2 regions of the Caballeronia sp. INML3B genome follow, and region 1 is predicted to be linked to the other one. Evidence: riboswitches for the same ligand, from Rfam matches in the RefSeq annotation. Region 1 holds a riboswitch; the other holds the start of a gene.

Region 1 (8,058 bases):
GAGCTGCGCGAGGTTTTCGAGCGTTGCGCCGCGCCAGCCGTAGATGGCCTGATCGTCGTCGCCGACCGCCGTGAACGCCGCGCGCGGGCCGGCGAGCTGCTTCAGCAATTCGTACTGACAGGCGTTGGTGTCCTGATACTCGTCGATCAGCAGATAACGCAGGCGGTTCTGCCACTTGTCGCGCACCTGCTCGTTCTCGGCGAAAAGCTGCGCGGGACGCAGGATCAGATCGTCGAAATCGAGCGCCTGATACGCGTGCAGCGTCGCCGCATAGCTGCGATACACGATCGCCGCCTGGTGCTCGTCGTCGTTGCTCGCGAGCACGGACGCCTGATCCGGCGACACCATCGCGTTCTTCCACAGCGAGATGATCGACTGGATCTTGCGGATCAGACCCTTGTCGGTCGTGCCGAGTTGTTCCTGGACCATGCCGAAACAGTCGTCCGAATCCATGATCGAGAACTGCGGCTTCAGCCCGACGTGCTCCGCTTCCTGCCGCATGATCTGCACGCCGAGCGAGTGGAAGGTGCAGATCGTCAATTGATTGACGGGAATCTTGCGGCCTTCCTTGCCGGGCGTCGTGAGCGTCTTGCCTTCGAGCAGCTTCGCGGTGCGCTCGCGCATTTCGAGCGCCGCCTTGTTCGTGAACGTGAGCGCGGCGATGTGCTTCGGCTCGAAGCCGCGTCCTTCGATCAGATGCGCGATCTTCTGTGTGATCACGCGCGTCTTGCCGCTGCCCGCGCCGGCGAGCACGAGACAGGGACCATCGAGATAGCGCACGGCTTCGCTTTGCGCGGCGTTGAGACCAGCGGACATCGTATTGGGCTTCTGGAGTTTGGGGCGCGCTTGCTGAAACCCGCGCGCGGAGGAGAGCGCGATGTTAACACGATAGCGGCGGCGCGGTTCCGGCCCTCGTTCGTGCCACAATATCCGATCGAATTTACGACAGGACGATGCCCGCATGAGCACAGCACTGAAAGTCGGCGTGATGGGCTACGGCCTCGCCGGCGCGACATTTCACGCACCCGTCATCGAGCACTGCGGCCGGGCGGAAGTGACGGCCATCGCGACGAGCCAGGCCGAACGCGCGACGGCGGATTATCCGAACGCGCGGATCGTCGCGGACTTCGAGGCGCTGCTCGCCGTCGACGGGCTCGAATGTGTCGTCGTGGCGACGCCGAACGACACGCACTTCGATCTCGCGCATCGCGCGTTGTCGGCGGGCAAGCATGTGGTCGTCGACAAGCCGGTCACGCTTTCCGCGCGCGACGCCCGCACGCTCGCCGATCTCGCGAAACAGAAGGGGCTGCTTTTCGCGCCGTTTCACAACCGCCGCTGGGACGGCGATTTCATGACGGTGCGCGCGCTCGTCGAAAGCGGACGGCTTGGGCGCATCACGCATTACGAATCGCATTTCGACCGTTTTCGCCCGAAAGTGCCGCAGCGCTGGCGCGAGGAAGCGGAGCGCGGCGGCGGCCTGCTGTTCGATCTGGGGCCGCATCTGATCGATCAGGCGCTGACGCTCTTCGGCGCGCCGCAGACGGTGACGGCGTTCGTCAAGGCGCATCGCGATCACGCGCACGCGCCGGATTACGTGCATCTCGTGCTCGGCTACGACGACAAGGAAGTGATCCTGCACGCCAGCGCGCTCGCGGCGCTGGAACCGCCACGTTTCGCGATCCACGGCACGCGGGGCAGCTATGTGAAAAACGGGCTCGATACGCAGGAAGACCAGTTGCGTTCCGGCATGCGGCCCGGCAATCCGGAGTTTGCGAAGAATCCGCCGGGCGTGCTGCGCGAAGTCGATGGCGATCTCGACCTGCGTCATGAATTCGCCACGAAGGACGGCGCGTATATCGAGTTTTATCGCGCGCTGGCGGCGTCGATTCAGGACGGCAAGCCGTTTCCCATTTCGCCGCAGGACGCGGTCGATACGATGACGATCATCGAACTGGCGATTCAGAGTGACCGGGAAGGGCGGCGCGTGCCGTTTCGGCAACTCGCCTGAACATCGTTCAGCGGACGTGTTCGGTGTCCATCGAACGCGCCCGAATCCGTTTGACAAGCCCTATTCGGTCGCGTAAATTCTGCCGCACGCGTCGGGAGAGCGCGTGGTTTCGTTCATGCAGCGAAGACCGCGCCGCCGAAGGGGCATACCCGCAAACTCTCAGGCAAAAGGACCGACGGCGTCGAGGAATTCGTTTCCTCGCACTCTGGAGAGCGGCAGCGGCTTCCTCATGAAGCCAGTTGCCCACCGAAGGGGCGCGCGATGAACCGCAGCACGACCGTGCACGGTTCGCGCAATCTCTCAGGTACCGAGGACAGAGGGGTCACGCATCGCATCCGCTACGGGGCATGAGCCTTGCGCGCTGCTTTCGGCAGCACGAAGAGGCATCGGCCGAGCGAAATGTGCGCGGCGTGGCCTTTTTGTTTCGCGAACCGAGGCCCCGATGACCGAACTTCAACACACGCCCCTGCACGCCGCCCACCTCGCGCTCAACGCGCGCATGGTCGATTTCGGCGGCTGGGACATGCCCGTCAACTACGGTTCGCAGATCGACGAGCATCGCGCCGTGCGCACCGACGCCGGCATGTTCGACGTGTCGCACATGCGCGTCGTCGATTTCGAGGGCGACGCCGTCCGCGAATTCTTCAGGTACGCCATCGCCAATAACGTCGACAAGCTCACGACGCCCGGCCGTGCGCTCTACTCGTGCCTGCTCAACGGCAACGGCGGCGTGATCGACGATCTGATCGTCTACTACTTTTCCGAAACGAGTTTCCGCGTGGTCGTGAACGCGGGGACGGCGGAAAAGGACATCGCCTGGTTCGGCCAGTTGAATGCCGAAGGCGAATTCAATCTTTCCATCACGCCGCGCCGCGATCTCGCGATCATCGCCGTTCAGGGCCCGACCGCGCGCGAAAAGACCTGGCAAGTGCTGCCGGACACGCGCGCGCAAACTCAGGACATCAAGCCATTCAACGCGGCCGTTTTCCCGTCGACGCAATATGGCGAGTTGATGCTCGCGCGCACCGGCTATACCGGCGAGGACGGCTTCGAGATCGTCGTTCCGGCGACACAAGTCGAAGCGTTGTGGAACGCGCTCGCCGCCGTGGGCGTGAAGCCCGCCGGCCTCGGTGCGCGCGACACGCTGCGTCTCGAAGCCGGCATGAACCTGTACGGTCAGGACATGGACGAGACGGTTTCGCCGCTCGACGCCGGCCTCGCATGGACCGTGGATCTGAAAACGCAGCGCGATTTCGTTGGCCGCAGCGCGCTCGAGGCGCACGGCTCCAAGGCCAATTTCGTCGGGCTCGTGCTGATCAAGGAAAACGGCAAGGCGGGCGGCGTGCTGCGCGCCCATCAGAAAGTCGTCACGCCGCACGGCGACGGCGAGATCACGAGCGGCACCTTTTCGCCGTCGATGCAGGAATCCATCGCCTTCGCGCGCGTGCCGGCGGCTGTCGCCGTCGGAGACACGGTGCAGGTCGTCATCCGCGACAAGCAACTTCCGGCGCGCGTGGTAAAACTTCCGTTCGTGCGCAACGGCAAGGTTCTCGTCGAGCTGTCGTAACGCCGTCGCGCCCGTTTCCTCGAATCAAGAACCTCACGAAAGCACACGCAAGGAGCATCCAATGAGCATCCCGGCCGATCTGAAATACACCGAATCGCACGAATGGGTCCGCACCGAATCCGATGGCACGCTGACCGTCGGCATCACCGATCACGCGCAGGAAGCGCTCGGTGACATCGTCTTCGTCGAGCTGCCCGCGGCGGGCAAGACCGTGACCGCGGGCGATGCGATCGCCGTCATCGAATCGGTGAAAGCGGCATCGGACATCTACGCGCCGGTCTCGGGCGAAATCGTCGCATCGAACGACGCGCTCACGTCGGCGCCCGATCAGGTGAACGGCGCGCCGTACGAAAGCTGGCTCTTCAAGATCAAGCCGGCGGGCGACGCCGGCCTGGACAAGCTGCTCGACGCCGAAGGCTACGGCAAGTCGATCGGCGAATAACTCATCTCAATGACGATTGCGGCTCAACGGTGAGCCGCATCGCAGGAACTCACATGAAGCTCGAACACCCGGATCGCCTGATGAACCGCACTTCCCTGTCACTCGCCGCGCTCGAATGCCACGACGCATTCGCCGAGCGGCACATCGGCCCCGATGAAGCGGACCAGCGCGCGATGCTCGAAGCGCTCGGTTTCGCGTCGCGTGCGGCCTTCATCGACGCGGTGATTCCTGAATCGATCCGCCGCAAGGAAACGCTGCCGCTCGGCGCGTTCACGCAGCCGAAGAGCGAAGCGGAAGCGCTCGCGTCGCTGCGCCGGCTGGCGGACGAGAATCTGGTGTTTCGAACCTACATCGGCCAGGGTTATTACGGCACGCACACGCCGGCGGTGATCCTGCGCAACGTGCTCGAAAATCCGGCGTGGTACACGGCTTACACGCCGTATCAGCCGGAGATTTCGCAAGGCCGTCTGGAAGCGCTGCTCAATTTCCAGCAGATGGTGATGGACCTGACCGGCCTTGCGATGGCGAACGCCTCGCTGCTCGACGAAGCAACGGCCGCAGCCGAAGCGATGACGCTGCTGCAACGCGTCGGCAAGCCGAAATCGAACGTGTTCTACGTCGCCGATGACGTGCTGCCGCAGACCATCGAAGTGGTGAAGACGCGCGCGAAGCCCGCGGGCATCGAAGTGAAGGTCGGCCCGGCCGCGGATGCTGCGAGCGCGAACGCGTTCGGCGTGCTGCTGCAATACCCCGGCGCGAATGGCGATGTGCGCGACTATCGCGCGCTCGCGGAAGCAATCCACGCGGCGGGCGGCCATGTCGTCGCGGCGGCGGATCTGCTCGCGCTGACGCTCATCACGCCGCCGGGCGAATGGGGCGCGGATGTCGCAATCGGCAATACGCAGCGTTTCGGCGTGCCGGTCGGCTTCGGCGGGCCGCATGCGGCGTACATGGCCGTGCGCGACGAATTCAAGCGCCAGATGCCGGGGCGTCTCGTCGGCGTGACCGTCGATGCGCAAGGCAATTCCGCGCTGCGCCTCGCGCTGCAAACGCGTGAACAGCACATTCGCCGCGAAAAGGCGACGTCGAACGTCTGCACGGCGCAAGCGCTGCTCGCGATCATGGCCAGCATGTATGCCGTCTATCATGGCCCGCGCGGCCTGAAGACGATCGCGTTGCGCGTGAACCGCGTGGCGTCCATTTTTGCGGCCGGCGTGAAGAAGCTCGGCTATGCGATCGCCAACGACACGTTCTTCGACACGATCACGATCGACAGCGGCGCGAGCACGACCGCGCTGCATCAGGCTGCGTACGCCGCGCATATCAACCTGCGCCACGTGAGCGCGACGCAAGTCGGCGTATCGCTCGATGAAACCACCACGCGCGACGACCTGCTCAAGCTCTTCGCGCTGTTCGCCGAAGTCGCGGGCAAGACCGAAACGTTCGATATCGACGCGCTCGATCAGGCCGCAGCCGATCCGCTGCCGGCGCAACTACATCGCACGAGCGCGTACCTCACGCATCCGGTCTTCAATCGCCATCACTCCGAACACGAAATGCTGCGCTATCTGCGCAGCCTCGCCGACAAGGATCTCGCGCTCGACCGCACGATGATCCCGCTCGGCTCCTGCACGATGAAGCTCAACGCGACATCCGAAATGCTGCCCGTCACGTGGCCCGAGTTCGCGCAGATTCACCCGTTTGCGCCCGGCGAGCAAACGGTCGGCTATCGCACGATGATCGATCAGCTCGAACAGATGCTCGTCGCGTGCACGGGTTACGCGGCTGTTTCGCTGCAGCCGAACGCCGGCTCGCAAGGCGAATACGCGGGGCTGCTCATCATCCACGCGTATCACGAATCGCGCGGCGAAGGGCATCGCAATGTGTGCCTGATTCCGGCGTCCGCGCACGGCACGAATCCGGCGTCGGCGCAGATGGCGGGCATGCAGGTCGTCGTCGTCGCGTGCGATTCGAACGGCAACGTCGATATCGAAGATCTGAAGGCGAAGGCCGAAAAGCATTCAGCGAATCTCGCGTCGATCATGATCACGTATCCGTCGACGCACGGCGTATTCGAGCGCAACGTCCGCGAGATTTGCGACATCGTGCATTCGCACGGCGGCCAGGTGTATGTCGACGGCGCGAACATGAACGCCATGGTCGGCCTGTGCGCGCCTGGCCAGTTCGGCGGCGACGTGTCGCACCTGAACCTGCACAAGACGTTCTGCATTCCGCACGGCGGCGGCGGGCCGGGTGTCGGTCCGGTTGCAGTCGGCGCGCATCTGGCGAAGTTCCTGCCGAATCAGGCATCCACGGGTTACAAGCGCGACGACGCGGGCATCGGCGCGGTGTCGTCGGCGCCTTACGGCTCGGCCGCGATCTTGCCGATCTCGTGGATGTACATCGCGATGATGGGCGCGCAAGGTCTCACTGCCGCCACCGAAAGCGCGATCCTCGCGGCGAACTATGTCGCCAAGCGTCTCGCGCCGCACTATCCGGTGCTGTACAGCGGCGCGGGCGGACTCGTCGCGCACGAGTGCATTCTCGACGTTCGGCCGATCAAGGAATCGAGCGGCATCTCGGTGGAAGACGTGGCGAAGCGCCTGATCGACTACGGCTTCCACGCGCCGACGATGAGCTTCCCCGTGCCCGGCACGCTGATGGTCGAGCCGACGGAATCGGAATCGAAGGAAGAGCTCGACCGCTTCATCGACGCGATGATCGCGATCCGCGAGGAAATCCGTGCGGTGGAAGAAGGCCGCGCCGATCGCGAGGACAACGTGCTGAAGAACGCGCCGCACACGGCGACGGTCGTCGCGGCGGATGACTGGACGCACACGTACACGCGCGAGGCGGCGGCGTATCCGGTGAAGTCTCTGGTGGCGCGCAAGTACTGGTCGCCGGTCGGACGCGCGGATAACGCGTATGGCGATCGCAATCTGATGTGCTCGTGCGTGCCCGTATCGGAGTACGCGGACGAGTAAGGCATCGCGAAGGACCTGAGAGGGCGCCGCCCGGAAGCGTAAAGCATTGTCGGGCGGTTTTGCGGCGCGTTCCAGAACAGCTAACATCTCACCCCGGACCAAAAAGCCAAACCAGGGAGTTCACATGGCGTTCAAGGTGCGAGAGGTGAAAGGGACGATCCGCGCGCGCGCGGCGCGAGCGATGCTCGGCGCGCTGCTCGTCGCCGCGTCGTCCGCGCAGGCCGCGATGAATTTCTGCGCCGCGCCCGCGATGCAGACGAGCGAACGCACCAATGCCGATCCCGGTGTGAAGGCGCTGGTGAAGATGGTGCAATCGCACGTGAACGATCAGCCGAAGGCGCGCGCGAAGCTGCACACCGAAGGCACGCTGCCGCACGAGGGCATCTACGACGAGAGCGTCGAAGCGGAGAAAGACCTCGGCCTCATGCGCGATGCCGCACTCGCGTGGCGCGCGACCGGCGACGAGCGCTATCTGCGGCTCGTCGACCGCTTCCTGTTCGCGTGGACGACGACCTATCAGCCGAGCTTCAATCCGATCGACGAGACGAACTTCGAATCGTTGATCCTGGCGTACGACCTCACGGCGAGCGCCTTGCCGGTCAAGACGCGCAACGCGGCGAACGCGTTCATCACGAAAATGGTGAACGGCTACATCGCCGACATGGACAAGCAGCCCCGGCCGCTCACCGGCAATTACCGGAACAACTGGCAGAGCCATCGCGTGAAGCTGGTGGCGATGGGCGCGTTCACCATCGACGACCGCAAGCTCATCAATGCGGCGCAGCGGCTTTTCGTCGAGCATATCGGCGACAACATCGCGCCGGACGGATCGACGGTCGATTTCGCCGAACGCGATGCGCTTCGCTACGTGACGTACGATCTTCAGCCGCTCGTGACGGCGGCGCTCGCCGCGCGGCGGCACAACCGCAACTGGCTGCCGGAGCGCGCGCAGTCGGGCGCGACGCTCGCCGAGGCGCTCAACTGGCTCACGCCCTACGCGCTCGGCACGAAGACGCACGATGAATTCGTGAAGTCGTCCGTGCCGTTCGACGCCAAG
Region 2 (8,058 bases), on a different contig from region 1:
TCATCGATCAACCTGAGCGACACGTTCGCATCGTCCATCTCGCCGATTGCAAGCAATGCAAAGCGCGCGAGAAACAGCGACGTCTTCGCTTCGCCGAGTTGCGTCATCGTCTTGCACAGGCGCGTGTAGACAGCGTCGAGTTGTGCATCGTTCATGATGTTCTCCATCGTTCAATCGGTTGATGCGCACAGCGCGCGTGCAATCGCCGCGTCGATATCGCCGGGTTGCGCATCGCGCCAGCGGCCGAGCACATGGCCATCGGGCCTGAGCACATACACCGCGCCGGGCCGGGCGTCGTATCGCTCGAAGATGCGTCCCGTGTGATCCCATGCATGCACGCCCTGCGTGCGCGGATGCAAATGCGCGCTCAACGGCACCGCCTTGAACGGCAATCCGCGCGAGCGCAACGCGTGCGCCAACGTCGCGAACGCGGCGGGCAGCATGCCATCGTCGGTAAAGCACAGCGCGGTGAAGCTCGGGCCGGCGAGATCGGTCAGATGCGCTTCGCGTCCGTGCCCGGCCTCGACGATCGTCACCGGATACTCGGTCAGCACCGCGCCGGGAACAGGACCCGATGCGAATGCATCGCGATCGACGACGTTCAAGGGCGAGGCCGCGTACGTGATCGCGGACGTCTGGCGCGGATTGATCAGCGAACGCACTTCGGGATGTTTCGCCGCGAGACTCAATACGGCCGTGCGCATGAGATCGAAGGCGAACGAAGGCGGTGCCATGAACTCAGTGCTCTTCGTGCCGTAGCTCAGATTCTCGTGCGTGGCGGCGACGCGTTCGTCGGAATAGCTGTCGAGCAGCGTATCGGAGGCAAGTCCCTTCACGACGAACGCGAGTTTCCACGCGATGTTGTCGGCATCGTCGATACCGGAGTTCGCGCCGCGCACGCCGAAGATCGGCACGAGATGCGCGGCATCGCCCGCGAACATCACGCGCCGGTGGCGATAGCGTTCGAGCGTCAACGCATTGGCCTTGTAGATCGTGATCCAGATCGGCGACCAGGCGCCCGTTTCGCCCATCATGTCGAGCAGGCTTTGCACGCGCGGCATGACGTTATCGGGCTTCACGGCTTCGTCGGCATCCTCGCCGTCGCGTAATTGATAGTCGATGCGCCATACGTTGTGGGGCTGTTGGTGCACGAGCACGGTCGAGCCCGGATTCGACGATGGGTCGAAGTACGCGAGCCGCTCTGTCGGCCGCTCGCTCTCCAGTTCGATATCGACGATCACATAACGCCCTTCGTAGCTCGTTCCTTCGAGCTGAAGACCGAGCGCTTCGCGTATCGTGCTGCGGCCGCCGTCGCTCGCGACGACCCAGCCGGTTTCGAGCGCGTAATCGCCTTCGGGTGTCGTGAGTTGCAGCGTCGCGCCATCGTCGCGCGCGTCGATCGATTTCACGCGCGTTTGCCAGCGAATATCGATGAGGTCGGCGCGCTTCTCGGCGGCATCGAGCAGAAACTGTTCGATGTGATACTGCGCGAGATTGACCATTGGCGGCAGCTTCTGGTTTTCGTCCTGCGGCATCGTGAAATGCAGCACTTCCGTGTCGCGATAGAAGCTTCGGCCGCCCGTCCACGGCAGGCCCGTTTTCAGAAAGCCGCCGAGCGCGCCCAGGCGTTCGATGATTTCCAGGCTGCGCCGCGAGATGCAGATCGCGCGGCTGCCGTGACAGACCGAATCGTCCGCTTCGATCAGCACCGAGCGCACGCCATGATTCGCGAGCCCGAGCGCGACCGCGAGTCCGACCGGACCGCCGCCGACGATCGTCACGTCATGACGCTTCACTTCGACGCCTTGTTCCAGCGCCGGAACGCGCGCCGCATACTTTTTCGCCGTGAACGGATACGGCTTGAATGGCTTGTTCATCGAGTGCTCCTTGCGTGTTCCTCAAACGGCTTGCGCTGCGTTTTGCCTGATCGGCAACATCATGACGATGACCGCGCCGATTGCGAGCAACACCGCCGAATAGATCAGCCCCGACGTGAAGCTGTGCGTCGCGTCCTTCAGCCAGCCGACAATCAGCGGATTGAGCGCCGAGCTGATGTTGCCCGTCGCATTGATGACCGCGATGCCGATGGCGCGCGCCCTGAAGCTCAGTGCGTGATCGGGCGTGGTCCAGAAGATCGACATCGCCGTGTATGAGCCCGCCGACGCGAGGCATACGCCAAGCATGCGCAGCGCGGGGTTCGTCGAGCATGCGGTGCAGAGCCAGCCCGCGGCGGAGAAGAGCATCGGCAGCATCAGGTGCCATTTGCGCTCCTGCTTGCGATCCGAGCGGCGGCCCCAGACGATCATCGCGACGATCGTGCAGACCTGCGGAATCGCCGCGAGGAGGCCGATCGTGCGATTGCTCGCATCGGCGCTGAAGCTCTTGACGATGAGCGGCGTCCATACGGCGACCATCGCGAGCGTGTTCACGAGGCAGAAGTACGCGATCGCGAATTTCACCACGGTCGGCGAAAGCAGTTCCGCCACGATGCTCGTGCCGCGTGCATGCTGCGCCGGAGCGCTCGCGTCGCCGGAATGGTCAGATGCGAGCGTGTCGGCAAGCGCGCGCTTTTCGTCGGTATCGAGCCAGCGCGCGTTGCCGGGGTTGTCGTCGAGATAGCGATAGACGACGAGGCCGAGCACTGCCGACGGCAAGCCTTCCAGCAGGAAGAGCCACTGCCAGCCCTTCAGGCCGAGCGTGCCGTCGAGCCCGAGAATGAAGCCTGAAAGCGCCGAGCCGACGGCCGCGGTCACGGGCATCGCGATCATGAAAAGCGCATTGGCGCGCGCACGGTATGCGCCGGGAAACCAGTACGTGAGATAAAGCAGGATGCCGGGCAGGAAACCCGCCTCCGTCACGCCGACCAGCACGCGCAATACATAGAGCGACGCGGGGCTCGTCGCGAACATCGTGGCCGTCGACGCGAGGCCCCACGCGACCATGATCGTGCCGATCCAGCGGCGCGCGCCGATACGCGCGAGCACGATGTTGCTCGGAATGCCGCACGCGATGTACGCGACATAGAAGAGCGTCGTCGCAAGGCCGAATTGCGTGCTGGTGAGGCCGAGGTCCTTCATCATCGTCAGGCCGGCGAAGCCGATGTTGATGCGGTCCAGAAACGAAAAGAAGAACAGCACGAAAAGGAACCACAGCAGATGCCGCGAAACTTTCGCGATGACGGGCGGCTCCTGCGTGTGCGGGTTCGATGTGCGTTGCGTCGCGTTTAATGCGCCGCTTGCGCTCGTGGTTTCCATGCTGTCGTCTCCGGTCGTGTCGCTCTGTCGGACATCTGATGCGTCGGAGTATGAAGCGCGCAATCGTGCCGCTTGTCCTCAATTTGGGTACAGCGCGAGGCCGTCAGCGGCCCGGGGAAAACACTTACGCAGGGGAATCGTCAGACCTTGCCCGGCCCGATGCACAGCGCGAACAGTTGCCGCTGGCTCGAAATGCCGAGCCTGCGGTATGCACGCTTCTGATATGTGACGACGCTCGTCGCCTTGATGCCCATCGCATCGCCGATTTCCTGCGCGGTGCGGCCTTCGAGCACGCCGGTCAGCACGTCGAGCTCGCGCTTCGACAACTCCGGGCACAGGCCGCGCACGCGCGCGAGCATCAGATGCGAGATCGGCATGTCGCGCTGCCCGCAGATCGCGTAATGATGTTTCGCCGCGTGCGCGATGAGCGGCGCCATCGCTTCGATCAACGCGATCTCGCGCGGATGGTAGTTGCCGAAGCGCGTGTCGCGATACAGGTTCACGGAGAGCCACAGATCCGCGCTCGGCTGCACGAGCAGCGACACGCGGTCCGACACGTTCGGCTGGTGATAGCACGCCGCGCGATACGCCTCGTGCGCGATGTCCTCGCTCGTCTGCCGATGCAGCACGAGCATGGAGCCGGGCTTGTCGTTGCGCGCCGAGGAAACGATCTTCTGATTGCCGTCGAGCGCGTAGAAATGGCACGCGTAGGTGTCGGCGACATCGCGCAGGAAACGCCCGCCGCGATGATCCGCCACCGACACCGTGCGCGGCCGGTTGCCGAATTCATACGCGAAGATCGTGCACTGCGAAATCGCGGCGACGTCGCCGAGCAGCTTCAGCACTTCGGCGGCGAGCGCGTTGGAATCCTCGCTGCCGATCGACGACACGAGCCCGGTCGCGCGGCTGAGATCGAGCTGCCCGTTCGATGAGACGCGGTCGAGTCGCCAGGAGCGCATGATGGGCTGAACGAGATACGTGTGGGTCCCGCTATTCTAAGCCCGCGCTCCCGCCCGCTAGCGCGCGATAGCCGAGCGCAGCGCCGCATTGCGGCGCACGATCCAGTTGAAGAGCGGCGTGGCCATCAGCGTGCTGAGCACGGCCATCAGCACGAGGATCGAAAACAGTCCGGGCAGGATCACGCCCGCCGCGAGTCCGATGTTGATGATGATCAGTTCCATCAAACCGCGCGCATTCATCAGCGCGCCGATCGCCATTGCGTCGCCGGAAGGCTCGCCATTGGCGCGCGCGGCCGCCCAGCATGCGATGCCCTTGCCGCCGAACGACGCGAGCAGGATGACGACGGCCGCAAGCATGATGGCCGGGTCCATCAGCATGTCGAGCCGCGTGTTGAGGCCCGAGTAGGTGAAGAACATCGGCAACAGAAACACGACGACGAAGGGCTGCAGCATGTCGCGCAGCTTTTCCGTCAGCGGGCCGCGCGGCAGCGCCACGCCGAGCAGGAAGCCGCCGAACACGGCATGGATGCCGATTGCGTCCATCGCGAATGCGCAGAGCGAGAACAGCACCATCACGGTGGCGAGCACGCTCGTGGGCAGCGGTGCGTGCGGATTCAATCCGGCCGCGAGCCGGCGCAGCAGCTTCCCGCCGGCGAAGATCATGAAGAGCGCGAAGGCCGCGCCGCCGCCGATCGCCGCGTAGGCGCCCATCCACGAGCCGCCGAAGCTCGCGAGCACGATCGCGAGGATGCACCACGCGGCGGCGTCGTCGAATGCGCCCGCGGTCAGCGCGAGCGTGCCGAGCGATGTGCCGGCAAGCCCCCGTTCGTGGATGATGCGCGCGAGCATCGGAAACGCGGTGATCGCGATCGCCGCGCCGAGGAAGAGCGACGCCTCGTAGAGCCGCACCTTCTCCGCGAAGAGACCGGGGATCGTGTGCAGCCACGGCGTGAGCGCGAACGCGAGCGCGAACGGCGCCACGATGCCGGCAAGCGACACGCTCATCGCGCTTCTTGCGCGGGCGCGGAAATGGTCCGCGCGAAACTCCGTGCCGACGAGGAACATGTAGAGCCCGACGCCGAGCTGCGCCGCGACGTAGAGCATGCCCATCGTCGGCTTGGGAAAGAGCGCCTGCTGCCAGTGCGGGAGAAGCATTCCGAAGAGCGACGGCCCGAGCAGCACGCCCGCGATCATTTCACCGACCACTTGCGGCTGGCCGACGCGCTGCGCAAGCCTGCCGACAAGCTGGCTCGCGAGCACGATCACCGCGGCCTGCGCGAAAAAGTAGACGGACAATTGGGAAGACGGCATTTTTGAGCTGCGAAAGAACGAACGACGGGAGTCTGACGGCGAGCGCGGCGGTCTGTCAACGTGACGGGGGCTTGCCACGTCAGTTTTGTACCGGTATTGTCAAAAAGTTCGACAACGCGCCACGGAAGAGCTCGTCCCCCGCGACGACGCCGACGGAGCAACCGCCCCGGAAACTCTCAGGCAAAAGGACCGTGCGCGCCGGAACATCTGGAGAGCGGCGCCTGAACGCGCCCACCGAAGGGGAGCCCCGGCTGCCGACGCGAATGTCGGGCGGCCCGCGGGCGAAACTCTCAGGTACATGGACAGATGGGGCATCGGTGCCGGCTGCGGCATGTGGCCAAAGCCGGCGATGCTCAATCAATCTGGATCATGTCATGTCACGAATCGCCATCATCGGCGCCGGGATCACCGGCGTCACGACCGCTTACGCCCTTGCGCAGCGCGGCTTTCGCGTCACCGTTCTCGAGCGTCATCGCTATGCGGCGATGGAAACGTCCTTCGCCAATGGCGGGCAACTCTCGGCGAGCAACGCCGAAGTGTGGAATAGCCGTTCCACCGTGCTGAAAGGGCTCAAGTGGATGTTCACGCGCGACGCGCCCCTCCTGATGAATCCGCGGCCGGGCTGGCACAAGTACAGCTGGATCGGCGAGTTCCTGCGTCAGATTCCGAACTATCGTGCGAATGCCGCCGAGACGGTGCGCCTTGCGATCGCGGCGCGCGAGCATCTGTTTCGCATCGCGCGGGACGAGAACATCGATTTCGATCTCGAACGGCGCGGCATTCTGCATTTCTACGCGACCCGCAAGGAGTTCGACGCCGCATCGAGGGTCAACGAAATCCTGCGCGATGCGGGCCTCGACCGTCACCCGGTCGCGCCGGAAGAGATCGCATCGATCGAACCGGCCTTGCGCGGCTCGTTTCATGGCGGCTTCTTCACGCCGTCGGATTCCACCGGCGACATCCACAAGTTCACGCGCGGACTCGCCGATGCATGCGCGCGGCACGGCGTCGAGTTCCGCTACGACACGTCGGTGACATCCATCGACGAACAGGCGGGGCGGCTCACGCTGACCGTCGAGCATGCGGGCGAGGCGCAGGCGCTCCAGTTCGATGGCATCGTGATCTGCGCGGGCGTGGGCAGCCGGGCGTTTGCATCGATGGCGGGCGATCATCTCAACGTCTATCCGGTCAAGGGCTATTCGATCACCGTCTGTCTCGACGATGCGAAGAGCCGCGATCGCGCGCCGTGGGTCAGCCTGCTCGACGACCGCGCGAAAATCGTCACGAGCCGGCTCGGCGCGGACCGTTTCCGCGTCGCGGGCACGGCGGAGCTGAACGGCTTCAATCGCGATATCCGCGCGGACCGCATCGCGCCGCTCGTCGAATGGACGCGGCGTCATTTCCCCGATGTGTCGACCGCGCGCGTGATTCCGTGGAGCGGCCTGCGCCCGATGTTGCCCGGCATGCTGCCGAAAGTCGGGCAGGGCAGGCGTCCGGGCGTGTTCTATAACACCGGGCACGGGCATCTCGGCTGGACCTTGTCGGCCGCGACGGCGGAGATCGTTGCGGAGGCGGTGTTGCAGCGTTTGCCTTCGAAGCGCGTGCACGTTGGCGCGTCGTCGCGGGTGAGGATGGATACGCCGGCGTGATATCGTCGGCGCACTGTTCACTGTCCGAAGGAGCGCGAAATGGCCGAACTCGTCAATTGCCTTTGGTTCGACGGTAATGCCCGTGAAGCGGCGGAGTTCTACGCCGCCACCTTTCCCGATAGCCGCGTCGGCGCGGGCCATGCGTCCGCGAAGCCGGGCGTGGGGCAGGGGCCGGAGTTGACCGTCGAGTTCACCGTGCTCGGCCAGCGCTTCCTCGGACTGAACGGCGGCCCGAACTTCAAGCCGAACGAAGCGGTGAGCTTCATGGTGCATACCGGCAGCGCGGAAGAGACCGATCGCTACTGGAACGCGATCGTCGGCAATGGGGGCGAGGAAAGTCGGTGCGGCTGGTGCAAGGATCGCTGGGGTTTTTCATGGCAGATCACGCCGAAGCGGATGCTCGAGATTTTCAGCGGCCCCGATCGCGAAGCCGCGCGACGCGCGATGGACGCGATGATGACGATGAAGAAGATCGATATCGCCGCGATCGAGCGCGCGGCGGCGGGCGCGCATCGTTGACGCTACGTCCAGGGCGTGCTTGGAGCTTTTGTTAATCGGGCTTTCGCCGGGATCCGGCAAAACCTACAGCGAACGCTCGATAGCCTTGCCGAGCAAATCAATCCCGAGATCGATCTCTTCCTCGCTCACGGTAAGCGGCGGCGCGATACGAAACACCCCGCCCATGCCAGGCAACTGCACGATGTTCATGCTCAACCCGAGCTTCATGCACTCGCGCGTGATCTTCGCGCCGAGTCCATCGGCGGGCTCCTTCGTGCGGCGATCCCTGACGATCTCCACACCCAGCAGCAGACCGCGTCCGCGCACATCGCCGATGCAGTCGAAGCGCTCCATCAGATCGAGCAGCCCGCGTCTGAGCCGCGCGCT

What was found. Region 1 has a riboswitch for glycine ahead of gcvT (glycine cleavage system aminomethyltransferase GcvT). Riboswitches for the same ligand answer to the same signal wherever they lie in the genome.
Region 2: it holds a riboswitch for glycine, as region 1 does, so the genes downstream of both, NCS58_RS29160 (D-amino acid dehydrogenase) here and gcvT (glycine cleavage system aminomethyltransferase GcvT) in region 1, are expected to answer to the same signal.

The regions. Positions count from the first base shown of each region.
Region 1 is NZ_JALQDI010000001.1:27,791-35,848, reverse strand. It holds gene NCS58_RS00160 (UvrD-helicase domain-containing protein) at 1-816, opposite strand, end outside; gene NCS58_RS00155 (oxidoreductase) at 962-2,008, shown strand; glycine riboswitch at 2,091-2,193, shown strand; glycine riboswitch at 2,204-2,335, shown strand; gene gcvT (glycine cleavage system aminomethyltransferase GcvT) at 2,451-3,575, shown strand; gene gcvH (glycine cleavage system protein GcvH) at 3,637-4,017, shown strand; gene gcvP (aminomethyl-transferring glycine dehydrogenase) at 4,071-7,001, shown strand; gene NCS58_RS00135 (alginate lyase family protein) at 7,126-8,058, shown strand, end outside.
Region 2 is NZ_JALQDI010000073.1:22,554-30,611, forward strand. It holds gene NCS58_RS29135 (hypothetical protein) at 1-155, opposite strand, end outside; gene NCS58_RS29140 (FAD-dependent oxidoreductase) at 171-1,877, opposite strand; gene NCS58_RS29145 (MFS transporter) at 1,899-3,254, opposite strand; gene NCS58_RS29150 (LuxR C-terminal-related transcriptional regulator) at 3,395-4,213, opposite strand; gene NCS58_RS29155 (cation:proton antiporter) at 4,271-5,524, opposite strand; glycine riboswitch at 5,645-5,718, shown strand; glycine riboswitch at 5,729-5,833, shown strand; gene NCS58_RS29160 (D-amino acid dehydrogenase) at 5,899-7,173, shown strand; gene NCS58_RS29165 (VOC family protein) at 7,213-7,692, shown strand; gene NCS58_RS29170 (aspartate aminotransferase family protein) at 7,756-8,058, opposite strand, start outside.